3 regions of the Shewanella sp. Scap07 genome follow, and region 2 is predicted to be linked to each of the others. Evidence: predicted binding sites of a transcription regulator. Region 2 holds the regulator's gene; each other region holds the start of a gene.
What was found. The regulator sigma-54, encoded in region 2, starts transcription at its own class of promoters, with help from an activator protein. The targets are predictions, from matches to a motif close to GTTGGCACGNNNNTNGNNT.

Region 1 (4,416 bases), 460 kb from region 2:
ATAAACGGTTTCTTTACCCGAATAACCCGAGCCGTGGACGGCGAAGTGGCGATCTTCATCATTAAAATAAAACCAGTAACCATTAGCTAAGGTGACTTTGTCCGTTTGCGTGTCCATAGGGTGAGTGGATACTAAATTGTCCATGTGTTGCTCCCGATGTTGCCAGTTGATTAGGTTGAACGCAAGTTAACCACTTTGGGGAGCAGTAATCGCCGACAAGTTTATGACAGGCAGGCAAATGTCATATGACAGGGGATATGACAGTTATGGTAATTGATTGAATTTTAGCAATAAAAAGCCGCCTAAGCGGCGGCTTTTAAAGGGTAGTAATTGACAGATTACAAGCTGTAATACATGTCAAATTCTACTGGGTGAGTCGTGTTATTTACACGCTCAACATCTTCAGACTTAAGCTTGATGTATGAATCAATGAAGTCATCGTTAAATACGCCGCCCTTAGTTAGGAACTCACGGTCAGCATCTAGACACTCAAGTGCATTTTCTAGTGAAGTCGCAACTGTTGGGATTTCAGCAGCTTCTTCAGCTGGAAGATCATAAAGATCTTTATCCATTGCTTCACCTGGGTGGATCTTGTTCTGAATACCGTCAAGGCCAGCCATTAGCATGGCAGAGAATGCCAAGTATGGGTTAGCCATTGGGTCACCAAAACGTAGCTCAATACGACGTGCTTTTGCACTTGGTACTACTGGGATACGGATTGAAGCACTACGGTTACGTGCAGAGTAAGCTAGCATTACAGGCGCTTCAAAGTGTGGAATTAGACGCTTGTAAGAGTTAGTAGCTGGGTTAGAGAAAGCATTGATTGCACGAGCATGCTTAATCACACCACCGATGTAGTAAAGTGCCGTTTCAGATAGACCACCATACTTATCACCCGCAAACAGGTTAACACCGTCTTTAGCGAGTGATTGGTGAACGTGCATACCACTACCGTTATCACCAACAACAGGCTTAGGCATGAAGGTCGCTGTTTTGCCGTATGCGTGTGCAACGTTGTGAATTACATACTTAAGTACTTGTACTTCATCCGCTTTCAAAGTTAGCGTGTTGAAGCGAGTTGCGATTTCGTTTTGACCCGCAGTCGCCACTTCGTGGTGATGCGCTTCAACAACTTGACCCATCTCTTCAAGTACAAGACACATTGCACTACGCAGATCTTGTGAAGAATCAACTGGTGCTACTGGGAAGTAACCGCCTTTAACGCCTGGACGGTGACCTGTGTTGCCATCTTCGTAGCTAGTGCCTGAGTTCCATGCTGCTTCTTCAGCATCAACTTTGTAGAAACAGCCAGACATGTCTGCGCCGTACTTAACGTCGTCAAATAGGAAGAATTCTGGCTCTGGACCAATTAATACAGTGTCAGCAATACCTGTTGAACGCATGTACTCTTCCGCTTTCTTAGCGATTGAGCGTGGGTCACGGTTATAACCAGTCATAGTACCTGGTTCTAGAATGTCACAACGGATGTTAGCCGTAGTTTCAGCTGTAAAAGGATCTAATACGAAGCTGCTTGGGTCTGGCATTAGTACCATGTCTGATTCGTTAATGCCTTTCCATCCTGAGATAGAAGAACCATCAAACATTTTGCCGTCTTCAAAGAAGTCTGCATCAACTTGGTGAGTTGGGATAGATACGTGCTGCTCTTTACCGCGAGTATCGGTAAAGCGTAGATCAACAAACTTAACTTCTAATTCTTTGAGTTGTTGTAAAACTGATTCAGCTGACATTCTTAAGTCTCCGAGTAGGGTAAAGGCTAAGCCCTTTATCTTTATCTATAATTAAATATTGCGCTCACCGCGATTCTGGACTTTATAAAGCTAGAGTTGTGCCAAAATTTTAAGTGTATGTTTTTAAAGGTGTATGGTGTTTTGAAGGGATATGAAAAACGCTGTTTCGCACCAATATGGTGCGATGGGTGCACGTTATTGGTGCGATCCCCATGCTGGTGCAGTGATGACTCAATAGCGGTATTCATAGCTGACTAAAAAATAATCCTGTGCGAGAGAGCCCAGCTAGAGTAGAATGGCACGTTTTTTATTGCAACAGCTATGCTTAACGCTGTTACAAATCCCCCTATATTTGATGGTAAGAGGTCTATCCGTGTTAGAGAATTTACGTAACATCGCCATTATTGCACACGTTGACCATGGTAAAACTACCTTGGTTGATAAGTTGCTGGCACAGTCTGGAACCCTTGAAACTCGAGGTGAGGCCGCTGAGCGGGTGATGGATTCCAACGATCTAGAAAAGGAACGTGGGATCACGATTCTGGCAAAGAACACTGCCATCAAGTGGAATGATTACCGCATTAATATCGTTGATACCCCTGGTCACGCCGATTTCGGTGGTGAAGTAGAGCGCGTACTGTCTATGGTAGACAGCGTATTGCTACTGGTTGATGCGGTTGACGGCCCAATGCCACAAACTCGCTTCGTAACTAAGAAAGCGTTCGCCCAAGGCCTAAAGCCAATTGTTGTTATCAACAAAATTGACCGTCCAGGCGCTCGCCCTGATTGGGTTATCGACCAAGTATTCGATCTGTTCGATAACTTAGGCGCGACTGATGAGCAGTTGGACTTCCCAATTGTTTATGCTTCAGCACTAAATGGTTTTGCAACGCTAGATCCAGATGATGCTGGCGAAGACATGACGCCACTATTTGAAACGATTGTTGAGAAAGTATCTTCTCCTGATGCTGATGCAGAAGGTGACTTCCAGATGCAGATTTCTCAGCTAGATTACAACTCATACGTGGGTGTTATCGGTGTAGGTCGTATCAAGCGTGGTAGTGTTAAAACTAACCAGCAAGTGACTATCGTAGATGCTGAAGGTAAAACCCGTAACGGTAAAATGGGCCAAGTATTAGGTTACATGGGTCTAGACCGTCACGAAGTTAGCGAAGCTAACGCAGGTGATATCGTCGCAATTACTGGTCTTGGTAGCCTACAAATCTCAGACACTGTGTGTGCAACAACTACTGTTGAAGCATTACCACCATTGTCTGTTGATGAGCCAACTCTGACCATGACTTTCCAAGTCAACACGTCGCCATTTGCGGGTAAAGAAGGTAAGTACGTGACTTCACGTAATATCCTTGAGCGCCTAGAGCAGGAGCTAGTGCACAACGTAGCACTGCGTGTTGAAGAAACTGATAGCCCAGACCGTTTCCGTGTTTCAGGTCGTGGTGAGCTTCACCTTTCAATTTTGATTGAAAACATGCGTCGTGAAGGCTACGAGCTAGCAGTATCACGTCCAGAAGTTATCGTAAAAGAGATTGATGGCGAGCAATGTGAGCCATATGAAACCCTAACTGTTGATGTTGAAGAAGAGCATCAAGGTACCGTAATTGAAAAATTAGGTATGCGTAAGGGTGACATGAAAGACATGCAGCTTGATGGTAAAGGTCGTGTACGTATCGACTTTATCATTCCAAGCCGTGGCTTGATTGGTTTCCAAACTGAATTTATGACCGCCACTTCAGGTACTGGTCTTATCTACCATTCATTCGACCATTATGGTCCAGTGAAAGGCGGCGATATTGGTCAACGTCAAAACGGCGTGTTGATCTCTAACGCAACAGGTAAAGCACTGACCTTCGCACTATTTGGTCTACAAGATCGTGGTCGTCTGATGATTGGTCACGCTGCAGAAGTTTATGAAGGCCAAGTCATTGGTATTCATGCTCGTGCAAACGATCTAACTGTTAACTGCTTGAAAGGTAAGCAGCTAACTAACATGCGTGCATCAGGTACTGATGAAGCGCAAGTACTAACTCCACATATCCAAATGACCCTTGAGCAAGCGCTTGAGTTTATTGATGATGATGAGTTAGTAGAAGTAACGCCAGAGAACATTCGTGTTCGTAAGCGTCACCTAACTGAAAATGATCGTAAGCGTGCTAGTCGCGCTGCAAAAGACGCATAATCTGCCTTGCACCTAGTTGGTGCAACCGCATTTAGCATCACGAAAGCCCCGAATACCTAAGTATTCGGGGCTTTTTATTGTCGCAAAATAGTCCGTCCATGGCCGCTTTACGATTTCACTCCTGAAACTGAAACTTCTAGTTGCATCAGCACCGGGTTCGATTACTTCTTCGATTGCGCTGTTCCATGAACGAGAGGGGGGTAATATAGATATTTTGGCGACCTTATCCAAGGGTCACGCTTGGGTGTTTGTCGCTGGAGTGTTCATGAAAAATATCATCAAGATAGCCGAGCAGTTGTTCGCTACTCAATTCACTGGGAATTATCACATCATATACACGGCGGCGCATGCCCGTGCCCGATTCGATAAAAAGTAGCCACTCATCTTGTTGTCGGTGTACTGACATCAAGGTGCCAAAAACGTTGAATTTGTGCATGCTGCGGCCTTGCTGCTGAAATCGTTGGGTTAAAC
Region 2 (4,416 bases):
CAGATGAGCTACGCGCGTTTACCAAAGATGAAAGTAATGGCAAAATTTTGGTTGCTACCGGTACCCCGGCAACGTATTCACAAATAATGGAAGATGGTCGTCCAGCAAAAGCCAGCGCCAGTGAAATTCGCTATGAACTTGCCACCCGCACCTTAACCCTAATTGGCAATGCCACACTTGAGCAAGATGGTAGCCAAGTGACCGGTAACCAAATACGTTACAACATTGAACAACAACAGTTAATTGCAGAGAGTACCGGCAATGACCGTGTCATTACGATTATCCAACCCGAAAACTACCAAGAGCTTGATGAACCTGAAAGCAAACCTCAGGAGCAACAATGACCGATAAAACGCTCAAAGCGGTCAATTTAGCCAAAAGCTACAAAAGCCGCGCTGTGGTTCAAGATGTGAGTTTAACCGTTAAAACTGGGCAGATCGTCGGCTTACTGGGCCCAAATGGTGCGGGTAAAACGACCACTTTCTACATGGTTGTTGGCTTAGTTCAGAGTGATAAAGGTCGTATCTTTATTGATGAAGACGATTTAACTTTAGATCCTATGCACCTGCGTGCGCGCAAAGGTATTGGTTACCTGCCACAAGAAGCCAGTATTTTCCGCAAGTTATCGGTTAGAGATAACATCATGGCCGTGCTGCAAACCCGTAAAGAGCTCAATACCGCACAGCGAGAAGAACAGTTAGAACATTTATTGGAAGAGTTCCACATTACTCACATTCGCGATAGCCAAGGTATGGCACTATCGGGCGGTGAAAGACGTCGAGTTGAGATTGCTCGGGCACTTGCGGCAAACCCGAAGTTTATCTTATTAGATGAACCGTTTGCGGGAGTCGATCCTATCTCGGTTATCGACATCAAAAAGATCATTGAGCAACTGAAAAACCGCGGCCTTGGTGTGTTAATTACTGACCACAATGTACGCGAAACACTCGATGTTTGTGAGCGAGCCTATATTGTGAGTCATGGCAATCTTATCGCTGAAGGCACACCCGCTGAAATCTTGGACAATCAACAAGTCCGTGCGGTGTACTTAGGTGAACAATTCAAGCTATAGTTAAACCATAGTGAGGGTGATGACTGTTGACAGTGTCATCACCTGATTAAATTTTGGGGATTAGAGAAACCCCATAAAAAACAAGCAAGCTTTCTCATTTTATAATTACAAAGAAGGGAATAGCAGTAAGATGAAAGCGTCACTCCAGCTCAAAATGGGTCAACAGCTCACCATGACTCCTCAGCTGCAACAGGCCATCCGCCTCCTGCAGCTGTCGTCATTGGAATTGCAGCAAGAGATCCAACAAGCATTAGAGTCCAACCCGCTATTAGAATTGGACGAAGAGCAAACCGACGCCAGCGATAGCAGCCAAGATGATAAAAATAGCGACACTGACGACTACAGCGCAACCACTGACAGCGCCAGCAATCAAGATAGCTCATCAGTAGAAACATCCGAGGCCCTCACCCAAGAATCAATGCCAGATGAACTGCCCGTTGATACCACGTGGGATGAGGTATATACCGCAGCCCCCAATGCCAGTTCTGGCGCAATGCGTGATGATGATATGCCCTTCCAAGGTGAAACCAGCGAAGGCTTGTATGAACATTTAGAGTGGCAAAAAAACCTCACGCCTTTTTCAGACAATGACAATGCCATCGCCACGGCTATTATTGACGCCATTGACGAGCGCGGCTATTTAACTCAAACCTGCGAAGATATTCTCGATGCCATGGGCGATCCGGAAATAGAACTCGATGAAGTTGAAGCGGTACTTAAACGCATTCAACACTTCGACCCTATTGGCGTGGCCGCCCGAGATTTAAGCGAGTGCTTGTCAATTCAGTTGGCACAGTTTAGCGAGAGTACCCCGCATATTGGCAATGCCAAGCTACTCATCAAAGAGCATTTAGATTTAATTGCTGGGCGAGACTTCCGCTTGCTGATGCGTAAAACTAAGCTCAAAGAAGATGATTTACGTGAAGCCATTGCATTGATCCAATCACTGAACCCTAGACCCGGGTTAACCGTTGCGCCTAACCGTGATGAGTATGTGATTCCGGATGTTACGGTCACTAAACAAAAAGGCCGCTGGGTGGTTGAACTCAACCCTGATTACATGCCAAAAATCAATGTCAATCAGCACTACGCATCTATGGCTCGTAGCACTAAAAACCAAGCCGATAGTCAATTTATTCGAGGTCACCTCCAAGAAGCGAAATGGTTCTTAAAAAGCCTTGAGAGTCGCAATGATACCTTGCTAAAGGTGGCTAACTGCATCGTTGATTTCCAACAAGGATTCTTCGAGTTTGGTGAAGAGGCCATGAAGCCAATGGTCCTCAACGATATTGCTGAAGCGGTAGAAATGCATGAATCGACCATATCACGAGTTACCACACAGAAGTATATGCACACCCCACGTGGCATTTTTGAACTAAAATACTTCTTTTCGAGTCATGTTGGCACAGATGATGGCGGCGAGTGCTCTTCGACAGCTATTCGCGCATTCATCAAGAAATTAGTGGCAGCAGAGAACCAGAAGAAACCACTAAGCGATAGCAAGATGGCACAGCTATTGGCTGAACAAGGAATAAAAGTGGCTAGACGGACCATTGCCAAGTATCGTGAGGCAATGCTTATACCACCGTCAAACCAACGTAAGAGTTTATGATCCGTTAATTGAACACTGGAGGACCTATATGCAAATTAATTTGACTGGACACCATGTAGAGATCACTGATTCATTGAGAACTTATGTTCAAGAAAAGTTCTCAAAGCTTGAACGCCATTTCGATCAGATCAATAATGTGCACGTTGTGTTGAATGTAGAAAAAATGCAACAGAAAGCTGAAGCCAAAGTTCACCTTTCCGGCGGTGAAGTGTTTGCCACTTCCCATAATGCAGATATGTATGCCGCCATTGACTCCCTGATAGATAAGCTCGATCGTCAGGTAATTAAACATAAAGAGAAGCTGACAAAACATTAACGATGGAACTAAGTACCATCCTGCGGCCGGAGTGCACGACCTGTGCCACACCGGGCAGTAAGAAAAAGGTACTGGAATTAATCAGCGATTTAGCTGCTGTCCAGTACCCTACCCTTTCCTCACAAGAGATTTTTGAAAGCCTATTGGCTAGAGAGAAGATGGGTAGCACAGGTATAGGTAACGGTATCGCCATTCCTCACGGTCGTCTGAGTAATATCGAATATCCTGTCGCAGTATTGGTCAAGTGTGCTGAGCCGATTGCGTTTGACTCAATCGACAATCAGCCAGTTGATATCTTATTTGCTTTACTGGTGCCCAGTGATCAGTGTGAACAACATTTAAGTACTTTATCCTGCATGGCTGAAAAACTTAATGATAAATTCATACTCAAACAGCTCAGAAAGTCCCATGATGAAGCAGAACTTTATCAGGTGATAACTCAATGAAACTCGTGATGGTATCCGGACGTTCCGGCTCAGGTAAATCAGTAGTACTTAGGGTACTTGAAGACTTAGGTTACTATTGTGTCGACAATTTACCTTTGCCACTGATGGACTCGCTGCTGGAGCAGCTGAAAGGCCGCAATGAACTGGTTGCCATCAGTGTTGATGTACGTAATATGCCAGAGCAAGATATCGAGCTGGAAAAGCAGCTTGCTAATTTGCCAGCAGACACCGAACTACTGAGCTTCTTTCTCGATGCCAGTGATGAAGTGTTGCTAAAACGCTACAGCGAAACTCGTCGCCTACACCCACTCTCCCATTCACAAGCATCACTAAAAGAAGCTATTGAGCTCGAAGGTAAATTACTCAGCCCTGTAGCCGACTTGGTCGATCATTATATCGATACCTCTAATCGCAATATTTATGATCTAAGTGATAGGGTGAGAGAGATCCTGCTTGGCACTGTCGACAAAGAGTTAGTTATCAACTTTGAATCATTTGGCTTCAAACATGGGATGCCGAGTGAAGCCGACTTTATGTTCGATGTGCGCTTTTTGCCAAACCCCCATTGGGAGCCGAACTTACGCCCGCTAACAGGGCTAGATGAACCGGTGCAGCAGTTTCTTGCACAGCAGCCGATGGTGAATAAGTTTATTTGGCAAATCGAGAATTTATTAGCAACTTGGCTACCGCACCTAGAGCGTAACAACCGCAGTTATTTAACTATTGCCATTGGCTGCACAGGCGGGCAACATCGTTCTGTGTATGTAACAGAGCAATTAGCTAAGTTATTTAATGACTCTAAGCACAATGTTAATGCTAGGCACCGTGAGCTCAACAATGGCAAAGCTTGAACGACAGCTCACCATCTGTAATCAACTGGGGCTGCACGCTCGCGCTGCAACAAAACTTGCGGTTTTGGCCTCCACATTTGATGCTGAAGTGACTTTAATCCAAGGTGAAAAACAAGCCT
Region 3 (4,416 bases), 2.1 Mb from region 2:
AACCATGTCAGAGGAATAATGACCATAAAGGCGCCAATGAGGTAGCACAGGATCAGTGACCATTCCCACAAGTTAATTTTAAAGAGTCGGCCTTCAGGAATATTATCGACAAACCATTCGACAACCGGCCCGTAGCCAAGTTGGTCATATAAGTTAGGGACCTTGGCAACAGTGGCGTTAGATATTTTCCAGATGGAGCCACCTTTTGATGGTACTCGTTGTAGTAGTAAGGTGATGTGGCCACTGTTGATGGCTATTCGGCCAAAGGCATCTCGGTAAGCTGGCAGGTTATCGTTAGCGACACCCTGCGGCGTATCATTGACGTCTTCGAGTTCTATCCATAAGTTGCGGTCGATAATGGCTTGCAGTTTTTTGGCATACTGCGGGCCTTTATCTTTTGACATGTTGTCTGGAAGGTAACGTAAGTCAAGATACTCAGCGGCCAACTCAAAGTCTTGCTCGTAGGCGGCGTTAGTGAAACCGGCTAACGTGCCCCGCGGCGTGTCACGTTGCAGCTCGTCTTGATACTGATAGCGTTGATGTACCGCCAAATCAGGCTCATCAGCGGCCTCTTGCAACGTATTGACTAATCCCGGTGGGTTGGCAGCCCAAATTGGCAGTGCCAAAATGGTGAAACAGATACCCAGCAGATATTTGACTATAGTAGCGCGCATAGTAGGTTGTCTTCCCTTAACAAACTTGTGTAAATTCTAACACCTATACAAAAAAACAACATAATTAGTGCTGATAAATTTTTGTCATGTCGATAAAGGGATTTTGCAACGAAATTGATTGACTAAGTTTTAGCCAAGGTTATAATGGCGGCGATTTTAGTTATATCCACTTGTAGATCTGTGCACCTGTTTGTTTGACTCGTTAATGTTCGTCACACCGTAAACACTCACAATTTTCTCTCGTCATATCACTGTCATATCCCTGTGCTTAACTTCGTGCATCTAGTATGTGCGAGCGCTTAGATACAATTTCTAACACAAAGCTCAAGCAAGGTACTTGATAAGGAATGAAAAGCTGGGTAGTCTCAAATCGAACAACTCATCTTTTGCAACAAAAGCTAAGGATAAATTATTAATAAATTTCAACTACTAACAAGTAGTTTCGTTAAAAAGGAGTATGGCCAATGTCGTACACAGTAAATGGTCACGAGATCACAGTAAACTTTCCAGTAGACTCTATTTCAGTTAACAAGTCTTCGATAGCGTTCACAGACAGCGCCGGTAAAAATAAGCAAACCTTTACCAAGCGTACTGAAGCTTTGAAGTTCATGAAATGGTTATTAAATAGCAACAAGTAACATCGAAAATTACGCTAGCAAATACAGCTCCTCTCACTTGTATTTGAGCCTGCACTTTACAGGCAAGGTTGGACTAACACCGGTTAGCAACTGCTAGATATCATTTGGTTTAGGCAGTATCACTTTCACAGATACGCCTAACCAAATGACTTAATTCCCATCAAACTTTCTCTTATACCGTGGCAACATGGTTTCATTGCCCAACAACCCACCTTGATGCAAGTAAAGCATAGGTTCATCGCTCGATTGTTGTAGGTACTGTTTGCACATCATCCACCCCAGTGGGTCATACAATAATTCAAACTCTATTCCTGACTGATTGAGCTCAAGCCAATGCTGGTAGAACTCGTGATATAGCTTGCCAAAGTGATAACGCTTGGGGGGAGTAATGATTTGTGGATGATCGTTACAATCCGATGAAAGCTCGTAAAACTGGCTAGTTAAATAATCATCACCGCCGACAACCGCGCAAGTTAACACCTTAATCGATTCATCTAGCTGCGCGAAACTGCGGGTTAAAAACAGCGCGGTTGTACCGGTACCCGACGGTAAAAACACATTAAGCTGACTCAGTTGTTGTTGCTGTTTCCAATCAACGATTTCACGCGCTAATTGAAACAAACCATATTCAGCGTATTCGCAACGTCCACCTTCAGGCACATAAAGAACCGTGTCATCACCGGCTACATGACGCTCGATATAATCTCGCGTACTTAAATCATTGCGATCATCTTGCTGGCTCAAATCAATCACATTAGCACCATGGGCAATGGCGGCGGCATAGTTTCCCGCAGGCTGCTTTAAAATTTGCTTTGCAATATGATCAACATAGAAGTCCAGCTGCCAACCGCGCATCTTTGCGAGTACCGCCATTGAATACAAAGAGTTGGCCTGCGGTGATCCATAACCCACAAGTTTACTAACCTGGGTATACGGCTGCGCTAAAAAATAGGCAAATTTGCGCGCCTTGTTGCCCGAAAAGGCCGGATGCAACTGATCATCTCGTTTTACAAAAACATCAAAACCCGCAATGGTGACCTTATCGACAGGCGTGTGGCTAAGTTGCATCAATGCCTCATTCATCAAAATTTAAATTCCAGTGTAAACCAACTTGATGGCACTCGACTAACTCGTGCGTCATTTTCGCTAACAAGATCAAACTGGTGGGAGTGACTAACCTTTAGTAATACTCGCCACCCACCCAACAACACCATAATAAAAAACCATTAAATTCAACAACTAAAAAGTTGGCATACTACTCGCATAGACTCAAGTGTTATTCGTGATAGTTTAACGCAACAATAATAATAGTCAGGAATTTAGGAGTATAACAATGGCTGTTTTACGCTTGATATTTAACATTGCATGGTTTGTGCTTGGTGGCTTTGTGATGGGGCTTGCTTGGTGGTTGGCAGGCATACTTTGTTTTATTTCAATTATTGGTATTCCTTTTGGCCGTGCGTGCTTTGTTATTGGTGAAATGACTTTTTGGCCATTTGGTCAAGAAAGCCAAAACCGTCGTCACCTAACCGGTGTGGATGATCTTGGTACTGGTCCGCTGGGTATGATTGGTAATATTGCCTGGTTCTTATTATTTGGAATTTGGTTAGCCATCGGTCATATCGCCCATGCTCTGGCTTGTTTTGTAACCATAATTGGCATTCCATTTGGCATCCAACATCTCAAGCTTGCGCTACTGTCACTGACTCCTATCGGTCAAACGGTAACCGCTAAAGCGTAAGGGCATTGCCCCGGTCACTCAAACTACAATAGCAGCCAGTCGCTTGCGCTGGCTGCAAGCAACTTAGCTATTGGTAACGACTAAAGTACTCAGCAAGCACCTTATCTGCATCAATCTTTTTTAGGCCTTTATCGTAGATATCACGCCAATACTGACCTTGCTCAGAATCAATAAAGGCAATGTGTAAGCTAATCCGCGCCAGCGACTTTTTATTAACCTGCAATTTAGTGGCTAATGGCTTAAGGTGTGGTTGCGCCAACAGATGCATAAACACCTGACGGTCTATCACAGCGGCATCAATCCGGCCTGTGGCGACCTTCTTGACGTTATGCTCATCAGATGTCACCTCTTCAACTTTTTGCAATCCATTAGCAATCGCAATGTCCAGCTCAGGGGTGTTGATGTAATCTTTTACAGTGCCTATGCGGTACTGCTGCAGGTCACTGACTTTGCTCCAACTGATGGGGTCTAATGGCCTTTCAATTATGACTAATTCACTGTGACCACTGACTTTGGAAAACAGTACTTTGTCATTTGGGTGCAGATACTCTGGAAAATAACCTGCATATTGACTGCCCTGCATATGAGGTAACCTCACTGCCCGGCTCCACGGGTAGAAATCAACTTCTAAATCATGCCCCATGGCTTGCAACGCCGCCCTAGCTACAGCCACACTCCCGCCTTGTTGCGGCAGCTTCTCAGCACAATATGGCGGCCAATGTAAGGTCGATAAATGTAAGGTCGCTGCGTTGCTAACTTGCACATTCAGCCAACAAAGCGCGATTAGCCCACACCAGCGAATACCTTGGCAGATATGATTCAAACAATGCCTCCTAGCCCAGCAGCATCAATTGCGCTGCATCATAGATTCCTGCCATTGATTATAGTCGTTTCACAGATTGTTCAATATTTATCCTTTGTTACAAAAGCCAACTAGCCAAGTACAGCAACAAAATGGCATGCTGAATTTAAGCTACAACAATAGGTGCAAACAGATGTTAAGAAAAACCATGGTGACAATCATAGGCGGATTAACCACTGCATTAGGTGTCGTTTTTATTTTGCTACCGGGGCCAGCCTGGTTACTGCTGCCCATTGGTTTGGCCATTTTGAGTTTAGAATACCCTTGGGCGAAGCGATATTTGCGGATAAGTCAGCGGAAAATGTCGCAATCAGCGGCTTGGATGGACAAAAAGATCAGAATGATGCGCAATTAAAATGTTAGCGTAACAACTGCAACCCACATCAAGATCACACTTTTAATTTTGTTTGTGAACTCAAGCAGAACACTATCCTATTAGTTATTGATTTTCAGCGATAAATGTCACATTTATATAATCCAGTTTAGCGATAGTCCTAATCT

Region 1: a site for sigma-54 is predicted at 1,836-1,854, ahead of glnA (glutamate--ammonia ligase). Genes of this name have one in related genera too.
Region 3: a site for sigma-54 is predicted at 2,559-2,577, ahead of FLM48_RS09520 (YccF domain-containing protein). Genes of this name have one in related genera too.

The regions. Positions count from the first base shown of each region.
Region 1 covers NZ_CP041329.1:4,706,641-4,711,056, reverse strand. Annotated here, with positions in the region: gene FLM48_RS20770 (hypothetical protein) at 1-144, opposite strand, end outside; gene glnA (glutamate--ammonia ligase) at 339-1,748, opposite strand; gene typA (translational GTPase TypA) at 2,122-3,945, shown strand; gene FLM48_RS20755 (hypothetical protein) at 4,169-4,381, opposite strand.
Region 2 covers NZ_CP041329.1:4,250,859-4,255,274, forward strand. Annotated here, with positions in the region: gene lptA (lipopolysaccharide transport periplasmic protein LptA) at 1-344, shown strand, start outside; gene lptB (LPS export ABC transporter ATP-binding protein) at 341-1,072, shown strand; gene FLM48_RS18725 (RNA polymerase factor sigma-54) at 1,203-2,684, shown strand; gene hpf (ribosome hibernation promoting factor) at 2,713-3,000, shown strand; gene ptsN (PTS IIA-like nitrogen regulatory protein PtsN) at 3,003-3,446, shown strand; gene rapZ (RNase adapter RapZ) at 3,443-4,297, shown strand; gene FLM48_RS18745 (HPr family phosphocarrier protein) at 4,284-4,416, shown strand, end outside.
Region 3 covers NZ_CP041329.1:2,171,168-2,175,583, reverse strand. Annotated here, with positions in the region: gene FLM48_RS09535 (mechanosensitive ion channel family protein) at 1-674, opposite strand, end outside; gene FLM48_RS09530 (hypothetical protein) at 1,139-1,312, shown strand; gene FLM48_RS09525 (pyridoxal-phosphate dependent enzyme) at 1,463-2,380, opposite strand; gene FLM48_RS09520 (YccF domain-containing protein) at 2,646-3,053, shown strand; gene FLM48_RS09515 (substrate-binding periplasmic protein) at 3,121-3,876, opposite strand; gene FLM48_RS09510 (PGPGW domain-containing protein) at 4,049-4,270, shown strand.